Regions from separate parts of the Vibrio metoecus genome, predicted to be linked through region 1. Evidence: riboswitches for the same ligand, from Rfam matches in the RefSeq annotation. Region 1 holds a riboswitch; the other holds the start of a gene.
What was found. A riboswitch is a leader RNA that binds a small molecule or an ion and turns the genes downstream of it on or off. The one in region 1 is predicted to bind thiamine pyrophosphate.
Positions count from the first base shown of each region.

Region 2: linked by a shared signal. The riboswitch ahead of thiC (phosphomethylpyrimidine synthase ThiC) and the one ahead of thiD (bifunctional hydroxymethylpyrimidine kinase/phosphomethylpyrimidine kinase) in region 1 are both predicted to bind thiamine pyrophosphate.

Region 1 is NZ_CP035686.1:1,444,540-1,450,477, reverse strand. It holds gene EPB59_RS06520 (amino acid aminotransferase) at 1-978, opposite strand, end outside; gene EPB59_RS06515 (sugar O-acetyltransferase) at 1,534-2,151, shown strand; TPP riboswitch at 2,186-2,308, shown strand; gene thiD (bifunctional hydroxymethylpyrimidine kinase/phosphomethylpyrimidine kinase) at 2,369-3,217, shown strand; gene asnS (asparagine--tRNA ligase) at 3,284-4,684, opposite strand; gene EPB59_RS06500 (methyl-accepting chemotaxis protein) at 4,830-5,938, opposite strand, start outside.
Region 2 is NZ_CP035686.1:2,759,663-2,765,600, reverse strand. It holds gene EPB59_RS12615 (HesA/MoeB/ThiF family protein) at 1-384, opposite strand, end outside; gene EPB59_RS12610 (thiamine phosphate synthase) at 374-1,645, opposite strand; gene thiC (phosphomethylpyrimidine synthase ThiC) at 1,648-3,588, opposite strand; TPP riboswitch at 3,688-3,786, opposite strand; gene crcB (fluoride efflux transporter CrcB) at 3,839-4,219, opposite strand; tRNA gene EPB59_RS12595 (tRNA-Trp) at 4,445-4,521, opposite strand; tRNA gene EPB59_RS12590 (tRNA-Asp) at 4,553-4,629, opposite strand; rRNA gene rrf (5S ribosomal RNA) at 4,661-4,776, opposite strand; rRNA gene EPB59_RS12580 (23S ribosomal RNA) at 4,871-5,938, opposite strand, start outside.

The DNA of each region.
Region 1 (5,938 bases):
GACGAACAGTACGCGCATCTCTTGAATACGTTCACGCATTTCAGCCACTTCAGCTTCCCATTCAGCACGTAGCGCAGGGTTATTGAGAATATAAGTGACCACTGCGGCGCCGTGAGCGGGTGGGTTTGAGTAGATAGAGCGGATAATCGCTTTAACTTGTGAGAACGCCGTTTCTGCAACCTCTGTTGAAGGTGCAACCAGAGTGAAAGCACCTACACGCTCGTTGTACAGACCAAAGTTCTTTGAAAATGAGCTGGCAACCAAAATTTCAGAATTGTATTTAGCAAAAGTACGTAGACCTGCCGCATCGTCTTCCACACCCGTTGCAAAGCCTTGGTAGGCAAAGTCAAACAGAGGCAGAAGACCTTTATCGGCAACTAACTTTGCCAACACTTCCCATTCTTGCTCCGTTGGGTCGATGCCTGTTGGGTTGTGACAACATCCGTGCAGAAGTACCACATCACCTTTCGCTGCTTGCTCTAAATCCGCCAACATAGCAGCAAAGTTTTTGTCTTTGGCTTCGGCATCGTAGTAAGCGTATTGCGTTGTTTCTAAACCTGCCGCGTTGAACACACCGTGGTGGTTCGCCCATGTTGGGTTGCTGATCCAAACCTTCACATCACCTAATTGACGTTTAATAAATTCACCAGCGACACGCAGAGCACCTGTACCACCAGGAGCTTGTGCCGTTTTCGCTAGTTTTTGAGTCACTATGTCAGAATTCGCGCCGAACAACAGTTTTTGTACTGCTAAACCGTACTCTGCAGTTCCTTCAATCGTGAGATAAGATTTGGTTTTCTCTGATTCAAGTAAGGCTGCCTCTGCTTTCTTTACGGTAGCAAGAACAGGGGTTTCTCCCGCTTCATTCTTATAAATACCAACACCGAGGTTAATTTTGTCGGTACGGGGATCTTTTTTGAACTCTTCAGTTAAACCAAGTATTGGGTCTGCGGGGGCGGCAACGACTTTTTCGAACATAAAGCACATCCATGTCAAGTTAGGGGTGGGAAGGAATGATTGAACTCATTAAATTTATCGTATTTATACCTTCCTCGAATTCTTGTGACAACAGTACCTGAAAGAAAATATCGAAAAATTTTTACTTGGCTGAGGAATTGGGAATAGCAGGTCATTTTGTGATGTAAATGGCCCAAGCTTTTCAGCTTAGGGCGGTGCCGGTGGTTTGCCTTTAGACTGACCAGATGACAGGGAAGGGGAAAATTCAGCGTGTGTTGGGATTATTACGTATGAAATTTTCAGCCGAGTGGGTTTGCTACTCGTAGCACGCAATATCACTCAGACCTTAGCCTTTAAAATGGGCAACGATAGCGGTAGATATTTCTTCAATAGCCAGACAGGCCTCAATAACTGCAGGAGAATAATGACTGTCCGATCTTGCGAGAGTGAGAGTTCTGGATTTTTTATGCTGAACGAATGGATTGTGTTATTTCACTCTCAACCTTTATGCAACGAAGTTTGCCAATTAGAGGTGAGTGTTTATGGTCAGAGTGTTGCACAGAAATAAGGAAGCCCATGAGTCGCGACTTAAAGGATTTTTCAGTTCAGTTACCCATAAACCGAGATTTGATAACCTATCAAACGCAGGTCAAAGAGAAACTGTATGATTTTAACCATACGCGCCCAGCCCAGCATGCTGAACGGCAAGCGATATTAAATTCGCTCTTGGGTGCGGCAAACGATGTGACGATTGTGCCTCCGTTTTTCTGCGATTTAGGCCATAACATTCATTTCAAGTGTGGTGGCTTCTTAAACACTAACGTCACTATTCTCGATATTGCTCCTGTGACGATTGGAGAATATGTACAGATGGGGCCAAATGTGGTGATCAGTACCGTCGGGCATCCACTGGATCTCGCGCAGCGTGTGTTACCGATTGCGGCTGGCAACCCGATTGTGATTGAAGATAACGTGTGGCTTGGCGCGGGCGCGATCGTGCTTGATGGCGTTACCATTGGTGCGCGTAGTGTGATTGGAGCTGGAAGTGTAGTAACCAAAGACATACCGCCGGATTGTGTTGCCGTGGGGAACCCGTGCCGAGTGATTCGCCAAATTGAGCACAGTGAAATGCCGTCTGAAGCGGAATTAGATGAAATGTGGCGTGATCTCGACTTTATTGAAAGTGATAAATAATCGCTGTCCACCGCATTAAATGCTGTTAAGATGCAGCTCATAGTCGGGGAGCCTGAGAGCGCATGAAAGAGTGCGAATCGAAGGCTGAGATCGCGTAGCGAGACCCGTTGAACCTGATTCAGTTAGGACTGACGTAGGGAACTATCCTCAACAGCTCGTATTGTTTCGCCATTCATCTGCGGTTTGGGATCAGTTCCTGTTTTTCACAGGAGCCTTTATGCCACTAATCTCTTCAAATCCTACCCCTATAGTGCTCACCATTGCTGGATCAGACAGTGGTGGCGGTGCGGGGATTCAAGCCGATATCAAAGCCATATCTGCAACCGGCAGTTATGCTTGTTCTGCCATTACTGCGATTACGGCGCAAAATACGCTGGGTGTTTCTGCCGTTTATCCTCTGCCTTTAGACATTCTTGAACAGCAATTAGATGCTATTTTCTGTGATATTCCGGTATTGGCGGTAAAAATTGGTATGTTGGCAGATGCCCCAATCATCGCTCTGGTTGCCAAGAAATTGCGTCAATATCAACCTAAATGGATTGTGCTCGATCCGGTGATGATCTCGACTAGCGGACATCATCTACTCGCAGAAGATGCCGTTGTCACCCTAAAAAATGCGCTGTTACCGCTTGCTAGCATAATCACGCCTAATTTACCGGAAGCAGCGGTTTTAGTTGGAATGACAGAGCAGGAATGGCAACACAATCCACAGCAGGGCATTGCTGCACTACGTCAGTTAGATACCCAAGCTGTTTTGCTCAAAGGAGGGCATAATCATCAGCAAATGGACAGTGATGATCTGCTTATCGAGGTTGATAATATCCACCATTTCCGCGCGCCACGAATTGCTACCAAGAACACACATGGCACGGGCTGTACACTCTCATCGGCAATTGCTTCCTATCTCGCTCAAGGTCATGTGTTGAAAGACGCTGTCGAGAAAGCTAAGCACTATATTCATCAGGCGATCTGGCATGCTGATCAACTGAAAATTGGTCAAGGTTATGGGCCAGTACACCATTTTTATCTACTGCAAATGGCTAAAAGCCAGCAGAAAAGCCAATAAGAGTGAGCTTGAGGTATAAAAAAAACCGTCTCGCTTGAGACGGTTTTTACATTCAACAGAGCGGAATTAGAAACTCGCGCTGCGTGGGGTGCGTGGGAACGGGATCACGTCACGTACGTTACCCATACCAGTTACGTAAGACACGAGACGCTCGAAGCCTAGACCGAAGCCTGCATGTGGAACTGTGCCGTAACGGCGCAGATCGCGATACCAATCCATGTGCTCAGGATCGATACCGAATTCACGCATACGTGCATCCAGAACGTCCAAACGCTCTTCACGTTGTGAACCACCGATGATTTCACCAATGCCCGGAGCTAATACGTCCATCGCCGCAACGGTTTTGCCATCTTCGTTCATACGCATGTAGAAGGCTTTGATGTCTTTTGGATAGTTCTTCACGATCACTGGCGCTTTGAAATGTTCCTCTGCGAGGAAGCGCTCGTGCTCAGAAGCCAAGTCGATACCCCACTCAACTGGGAACTCAAACGTTTTGCCACAGTTTTTCAGAATTTCGATCGCATCGGTGTAATCCACTTGTGCGAAGTCTGAATCTACAAACTTTTCAAGGCGGGCGATCACTTCGTTGTTGATACGATCGTTAAAGAACTCAAGATCGTCACGACGCTCTGCCAGTACGGCTTTGAACACATATTTCAGCATATCTTCAGCCAGTTTTGCTACGGTGTTTAGATCCGCGAACGCGACTTCAGGTTCAACCATCCAGAACTCCGCCAAATGACGGCTAGTGTTTGAGTTCTCAGCACGGAACGTTGGGCCGAAAGTGTACACTTTGCTGATTGCACAAGCATACGCTTCCGCGTTGAGCTGGCCTGATACGGTCAGGAAGGTTTCTTTACCAAAGAAGTCTTGGTTGTAATCCACTTTACCTGCCTCAGTGCGTGGCAGGTTTTCCATATCTAGCGTTGATACGCGGAACATTTCACCCGCACCTTCTGCATCAGAAGCAGTGATCAGTGGCGCAGAAACCCAGAAGTAACCTTGCTCGTGGTAGAAGCGGTGAATGGCTTGTGCCAAGCAGTTACGAACGCGTGCTACGGCACCGATCACGTTAGTACGTGGACGCAAGTGAGCCACTTCACGCAGATATTCAATAGAGTGACGTGTTTTCGCCATTGGGTAAGTGTCGGCATCTTCAACCCAACCAACTACTTTTACCGCAGTCGCAGCCAGTTCAAACGCTTGGCCAGAAGCTGGAGATTCAACAATGGTACCCGTTACTTCAACAGAGCAACCTGTCGTTAGCTTCAGGATTTCATTGTCGTAATTATTCAGATTATTAGGAACCACGGCCTGAATCGGGTTGAAACAAGAGCCGTCATAGATGGCAAGAAACGAAATTCCAGCTTTGGAATCACGACGTGTGCGAACCCAGCCGCGAACAGTGACTTCACTGTCTACTGCGAGCTTGCCGCTTAGTACGTCATTTACAGGCGCGTAAGTCATGTTTATTACAGTCTCCGTTGAGATAAAAGACACCCCAATGCCATTTGCAGCAATCGTTGCGCAAAAAATAGACGAAACATTGGGTTGTAGAGAGTTTTACAGATTCAACGGAACATATTACCTGTCAATTTGTCAGCTTCAACCTTTAATGTGGTTTCCGCGCAGAATTCTTCTCAATCAAGGTAAATTGGTTGAGCAATGACTCCAATTGTTGCGATAAATGTTCAAGATCGACACTGATTTCACGCGTTTCGCTCGCTGAATGGGAAGTGTCATCAGCATGATGAGTGATCACATCGACTTTACTTTGGATCTCATGGCTGACTTCAGTCGTACGTTTGGTTTGCTCTTGAATTCCCATCGCATGATTGAGCACTTGCTGCATTTCAGCGACCACATTGGTCATGACTTTAGAGAGTTCTTCAATCTCGGTTGAACGTTGGTGAGCGTGAGAACACACAGTATCAACGGAAGTGAGGGAGGCTTGGCTATCACGTTGGAAGCCAGAAATGATGTTCTCAATGTTGCCTGTCGCCTCAGCGGTGCGTGATGCTAAATGGCGTACTTCATCGGCTACCACGGCAAAGCCTCGGCCTTGTTCGCCCGCGCGGGCGGCCTCAATGGCAGCATTCAGAGCCAGTAGGTTAGTTTGTTCGGCAATGCCTTTAATCACACCAAGGATGGAGGAAACTTGGGTTGTTTGATTATTTAATTCCACAATACGTTGTTTAACCGATTCAATATCGCCAACCAGATTTTTGATATCTTCACTGGCTGCGTGTGCTTGCTTGGCACTTTGCTGGACAATACTGGTGGTGTGATTAACCAATTTAGAGGCTTCTTCGGTGGCGTATTCGACTTGCTGTTGTTTGGCTTGCATGTCGGTAATATTGAGCTGTACTTCGGAGGTTTCTTTTTGCTGATTATTGGCTGCCTGATCTGTCACTTGTGCCACATCAGTCAATTTTCTTGCTGAATCGGCAAGAGAATGCGAAGTGTCTTGCACTTGCTGCAAGCTCTCAGAAACAGTATCCATCAAAGAGTTAATTGATACGGCAAGTTGCCCGAGTTCATCTTTTCGGTCATTGGCTAAGCGATGAGACAGATCTTTACTCTTACTGACATCTGACATGAAAAACGAGGTTTTCTGCAGTGGGAGCACAATAATTCGACGCATAAAGTAGAGTGTGATCATAAAGCCAAATAGGGCAATCACGGACATAATTCCGATACCGATTAGAGTTCGATGATTCA
Region 2 (5,938 bases), 1.3 Mb from region 1:
GTCACTGCAGTCAATGACCAGATCCACTTGATCTATTTCCAGTGTCAAAATCAGCTCGTCAACTTGCCTTGGAACGGTTCGAATGCGGACATTAGAATTCAATAGGCGGAGATGTTGGACTAGTAATTCCGCCTTATTGCCTCCTAACTGTTCTTCGCGATAGATAATCTGCCGATGTAAATTGTGTATTTCCAACTCATCTCCATCAGCAATGGTGAGACTCCCGATACCAGCTCCGACTAAATAAGGAGCCACCACACAACCAAGACCACCGCACCCGACCATCAAAATTCGCGCATTGATGAGTTTTTGTTGACCGATGTGATCCACTTCGGCAAGGCTAATTTGCCGTTGGTAGCGCAGAAAAAGTTGATCACTGAGCATCACTAGCCTCCTGAGTCAAAGTGGCTATTTTCTGTTTCAGACCCAGAAACTGCTTTTCCTTACACTCATAAAACGCAGAGAAGAGTTGGTGCACGGCGAAAGCTGGATTCTCAGCTAGAGTGATCGCCCGAACAACAGCAGCTGACGTCACTCCACAAGCGAGCACATCACGAATATTTGAGAGTTCAATCCCTCCAATCGCCACCGTGGGTATGCCTAGATCACCGTGATAAGGCATCTGATCAGCAACGGTTTGATAAGCCGCCAAGCGTACCAATCCTTGTGGTCTTGATGGCATCTGTTTAGTTGTCGTGGGGAAAATATGGCCCAGTGCAATATAGCTAGGTTGTATACATGCCGCATTCACTAACTCAAAATAACCATGGGTCGAGAGGCCTAATCGCAATCCTGCTTGCGACAACAGTTCTAAATTGGCAGACGTCAGATCCTCTTGCCCCAGATGAACACCATAAGCATGGTACTTAATGGCCAGCTGCCAGTAATCGTTAATAAAGACTTGTGCGTCATATTCCCGCCCCAAACTGACTGCGCGAGAGATTTGCTCTTCCAAGTCTTGCCGTGATGGATCTTTAATACGCAATTGAACCGTGGTTACTCCAAGCTTCAATAGAAGTTCAATCCAAGCCACATCGTCTACTACAGGGTAGAGTGTAAATTTTGCCTTATCGATTGCAGGGAAAGCGACAACTTTAACGGAATGCGACGCTGTTTTGACTACAGGAAAATGCTGCCACTGTGTCGGCCATGTTTCACGTGAAACATACAGAGCTTGACTCATCGCGGCACGAGCAATACACAATGTATCCTCAAGAGGAAAATCCAGAGCTAACAGTGCTAACACCCAAGCAAGATGTTGATTATGCTGATAATTCAATGATGTATGAACAAATGGATAAGAGATCTGTTGTGGAGTGTTCGCCTTAGTAAGCCACTGATCTATTTGGAAATCACCGTCACGCGGATCGGGCAGCCCCACCTTCACCGTACAGTTGGCCTGATGTACTGGCTGCCCTGCTAAATACTGTATGTAATAATCTAAAGGTTCACTTGCGTTCTCTGGGGAGCACACATCACTGCCAATCACTAACGAACACCCACCGATTAATACAAAATATGGACTATCACCCACATCTAAGCTGATGTGTTGTATAGAAAATCCCTGCTTTTCAGCCAGAAACAACACTGATTGCACTCGGCCAGTGAATGCAGCCATGTGACGGGGAAAAACTAAGCGAGCCATCATCACTCCTCAGCTAATTCTTTAACTAATGGATGATAGAGCTCAGCCCCCGAGGCTAAAAACTCTTGAGATTTATCGTGCATTCCTTGTTGAGCCAATTGCTCCGGCATGGTCAATTCAATGACTGAAGTCTCTGAGGTTTGTTGATGATTAGCGTAATCTCTTACCTCTTGTGAAATCTTCATAGAACAGAATTTAGGGCCACACATAGAACAGAAATGGGCAACCTTACCCGACTCTTGCGGTAAAGTTTCATCATGGAAAGCACGAGCTGTTACCGGATCTAATGAAAGGTTGAATTGGTCTTCCCAACGGAATTCAAAACGCGCTTTTGATAATGCATTGTCGCGAATCTGAGCCCCTGGATGCCCTTTTGCTAAATCAGCAGCATGTGCAGCTAACTTGTACGTAATAAGGCCTGTTTTAACATCTTCTTTATTGGGTAATCCTAAGTGCTCTTTCGGCGTTACATAGCAGAGCATGGCACACCCAAACCAACCAATCATTGCCGCACCAATACCTGAGGTAATGTGATCATAACCAGGAGCGATATCGGTGGTTAATGGTCCAAGAGTATAGAAAGGAGCCTCATGGCAGTGTTTTAGCTGCTCATCCATATTCGCCTTAATCAAATGCATCGGCACATGTCCTGGGCCTTCAATCATGACCTGAACATCATATTCCCAAGCTATTTGGGTTAGCTCACCAAGGGTACGTAACTCAGCAAATTGTGCTTCATCGTTAGCATCAGCAATCGAGCCTGGACGAAGCCCATCTCCAAGAGATAGAGCCACATCATATTGCGCGCAAATCTCACAGATTTCACGAAAATGGGTATAAAGGAAATTCTCCTTATGGTGAGAAAGGCACCATTTAGCAATGATAGAACCACCGCGAGAAACAATCCCAGTCATGCGTTTTGCCGTCATCGGCACATAACGTAATAACAAACCGGCATGAATCGTAAAATAGTCCACACCTTGCTCGGCTTGCTCAAGCAAAGTGTCACGCATGACTTCCCAAGTGAGATTTTCAGCGATGCCATTCACTTTTTCTAATGCTTGATACATAGGTACAGTACCAATAGGGACAGGGCTATTGCGCAGAATCCATTCTCGTGTTTCGTGAATATTCCGCCCAGTAGAAAGATCCATGACCGTATCTGCACCCCAGCGAGTAGCCCACACCAGTTTCTCCACCTCCTCTTCGATAGATGAACTGACCGAAGAGTTACCAATATTTGCGTTCACCTTAACCAAGAAATTACGACCAATGATCATTGGCTCGGATTCAGGATGATTAATATTGCATGGGATAATGGCACGCCCTTCTGCAACCTCATTGCGTACGAATTCAGGGGTAATCAAATCAGGAAGGTGTGCTCCAAAATTCTGGCCTGCATGTTGCTGAGTTAAACTGGGGTCTTGATTTGATAGGCGACGAGAGTTTTCTCGAATCGCAACGAACTCCATTTCAGGTGTAACAATACCCTGTCTTGCGTAATGTAACTGAGTCACTCGACGCTGCTTTGCAGACCGTCGAATCCGAGGAAGATGCCCATAGCGCAGCTCATCAAGTGTCTCATCGGCCAATCGCTCACGAGCAAAATGAGAACTCATGCTAGATAGAATCTGGGTATCCTGACGCTCTTCAATCCATGACTCTCTCAGTTTAGGGAGTCCTGTATAGAGGTCTATATCATGCTCAGGATCAGTATAAACACCAGAGGTGTCGTAGACACAGATCGGCTCGTTAGGCTCAAAAATAGGTGCCTCTTTGCTACCACCGATCAAAGTATTACTGAGGGTTATTTCACGCACAGGCACACGAATATCCGTACGAGATCCTACAAGATATGTCTTTTGAGAGTTTGGATAGGGTTCAACTGAAAGAGTTTCTATAAAACGTTTAGCTTCCAGTCTTGCTTGCTTACGATTCGACATAGCATTTCCTTTTTAATAAGAGGGAGAAATGCTTGACGGAAAAATGCTATAAGAGGTGAGTCGACAGGTAAGATCGCTACTAAAAATAATAGGTCACCCAGAGAGTCTTCTCTTGTTCCCTTCGCAGGTATTAACCTGATCAGGTTCAACGGATCCCGAATAAACGGTCTCAGCCCAATGGCACTCCGACAAGTGGAAGCATTATAGATAAAGGTTATTGGTTAACCAAGTAAAATGACTGTTTCACTTATCAACTTTTTATTAACCAGTAGAACCCAAGCCAAGCAGCGGAAATACTCAAAATCACGTTGAGCAGCACATTCGCTCCCATTTTAAAAAAGGCTCCTTGTTGCATTAACAGCACATTATCCATTGAGAAAGTAGAGAATGTCGTCAATGCCCCCAGAAAACCGAGGCCAATCACTTGTTTCCACGGGTAAGGGCTTAACCACTCGTTTTCAACACAAGCAATCAAAACCCCCATAATGAATGAACCAACAACATTCACGGTGAGCGTTCCCACAGGGAAACCCCGGCCAAAAAGAGTAATGCACATTTCAGAGACTAAGAAGCGGGCACAAGCGCCAATCGCCCCACCCAAAGCAATAAACCCCAACATAGATAGCGGCATGCTTGTTCCTCCATTATTTAGAGAAGCTATTTTAAACATTCATAATGATAAAGTGCGATATTTCAGCGCAAGAATAGATTTAATTAAAAGAAGAAATATGGGAAGAAGGGAGGCATAGATGGTAAATAAGAAAAGTTACATACGTCACGTATCACGATGTTTGACTGGAATTTGTCAAAACACAGATAAAGAAAAACCTCAGCATTGCTGCTGAGGTTCAATATATGGCAGGGGTGGAGAGATTCGAACTCCCAACACGCGGATTTGGAATCCGCTGCTCTGCCAATTGGAGCTACACCCCTGTTGTTCTTGTGAGCCTAAGCTCTAAATAAGTGGCGGAGCGGACGGGACTCGAACCCGCGACCCCCGGCGTGACAGGCCGGTATTCTAACCAACTGAACTACCGCTCCGCATTGGTTAGCGCTTGGTGCTAAATTAAAAGCCTGGCGATGTTCTACTCTCACATGGGGAAACCCCACACTACCATCGACGCTGTTTCGTTTCACTTCTGAGTTCGGGATGGAATCAGGTGGGTCCAAAACGCTATGGTCGCCAAGCAAATTCTTAAAATTCGGAAAGCTGTTTTCGTTCTCACACACATTCTTATGCGCTTAGCTTATTGAGTCCACTACAAAACCCCTTGGGTGTTGTATGGTTAAGCCTCACGGGCAATTAGTACAGGTTAGCTCAACGCCTCACAACGCTTACACACCCTGCCTATCAACGTTCTAGTCTCGAACAACCCTTTAGGATACTTAAAGTATCAGGGAAGACTCATCTCAGGGCTCGCTTCCCGCTTAGATGCTTTCAGCGGTTATCGATTCCGAACTTAGCTACCGGGCAATGCGTCTGGCGACACAACCCGAACACCAGAGGTTCGTCCACTCCGGTCCTCTCGTACTAGGAGCAGCCCCCTTCAATCTTCCAACGCCCACGGCAGATAGGGACCGAACTGTCTCACGACGTTCTAAACCCAGCTCGCGTACCACTTTAAATGGCGAACAGCCATACCCTTGGGACCGACTTCAGCCCCAGGATGTGATGAGCCGACATCGAGGTGCCAAACACCGCCGTCGATATGAACTCTTGGGCGGTATCAGCCTGTTATCCCCGGAGTACCTTTTATCCGTTGAGCGATGGCCCTTCCATACAGAACCACCGGATCACTATGACCTGCTTTCGCACCTGCTCGAACCGTCATTCTCGCAGTTAAGCGGGCTTATGCCATTGCACTAACCTCACGATGTCCAACCGTGATTAGCCCACCTTCGTGCTCCTCCGTTACTCTTTGGGAGGAGACCGCCCCAGTCAAACTACCCACCAGGCACTGTCCTCAACCCAGATAATGGGTCTAAGTTAGAACATCAAACATACAAGGGTGGTATTTCAAGGACGGCTCCAACGCAACTAGCGTCACGTCTTCATAGCCTCCCACCTATCCTACACATGTAGGTTCAATGTTCAGTGCCAAGCTGTAGTAAAGGTTCACGGGGTCTTTCCGTCTAGCCGCGGGTACACTGCATCTTCACAGCGATTTCAATTTCACTGAGTCTCGGGTGGAGACAGCGTGGCCATCATTACGCCATTCGTGCAGGTCGGAACTTACCCGACAAGGAATTTCGCTACCTTAGGACCGTTATAGTTACGGCCGCCGTTTACCGGGGCTTCGATCAAGAGCTTCGCTTACGCTAACCCCATCAATTAACCTTCCGGCACCGG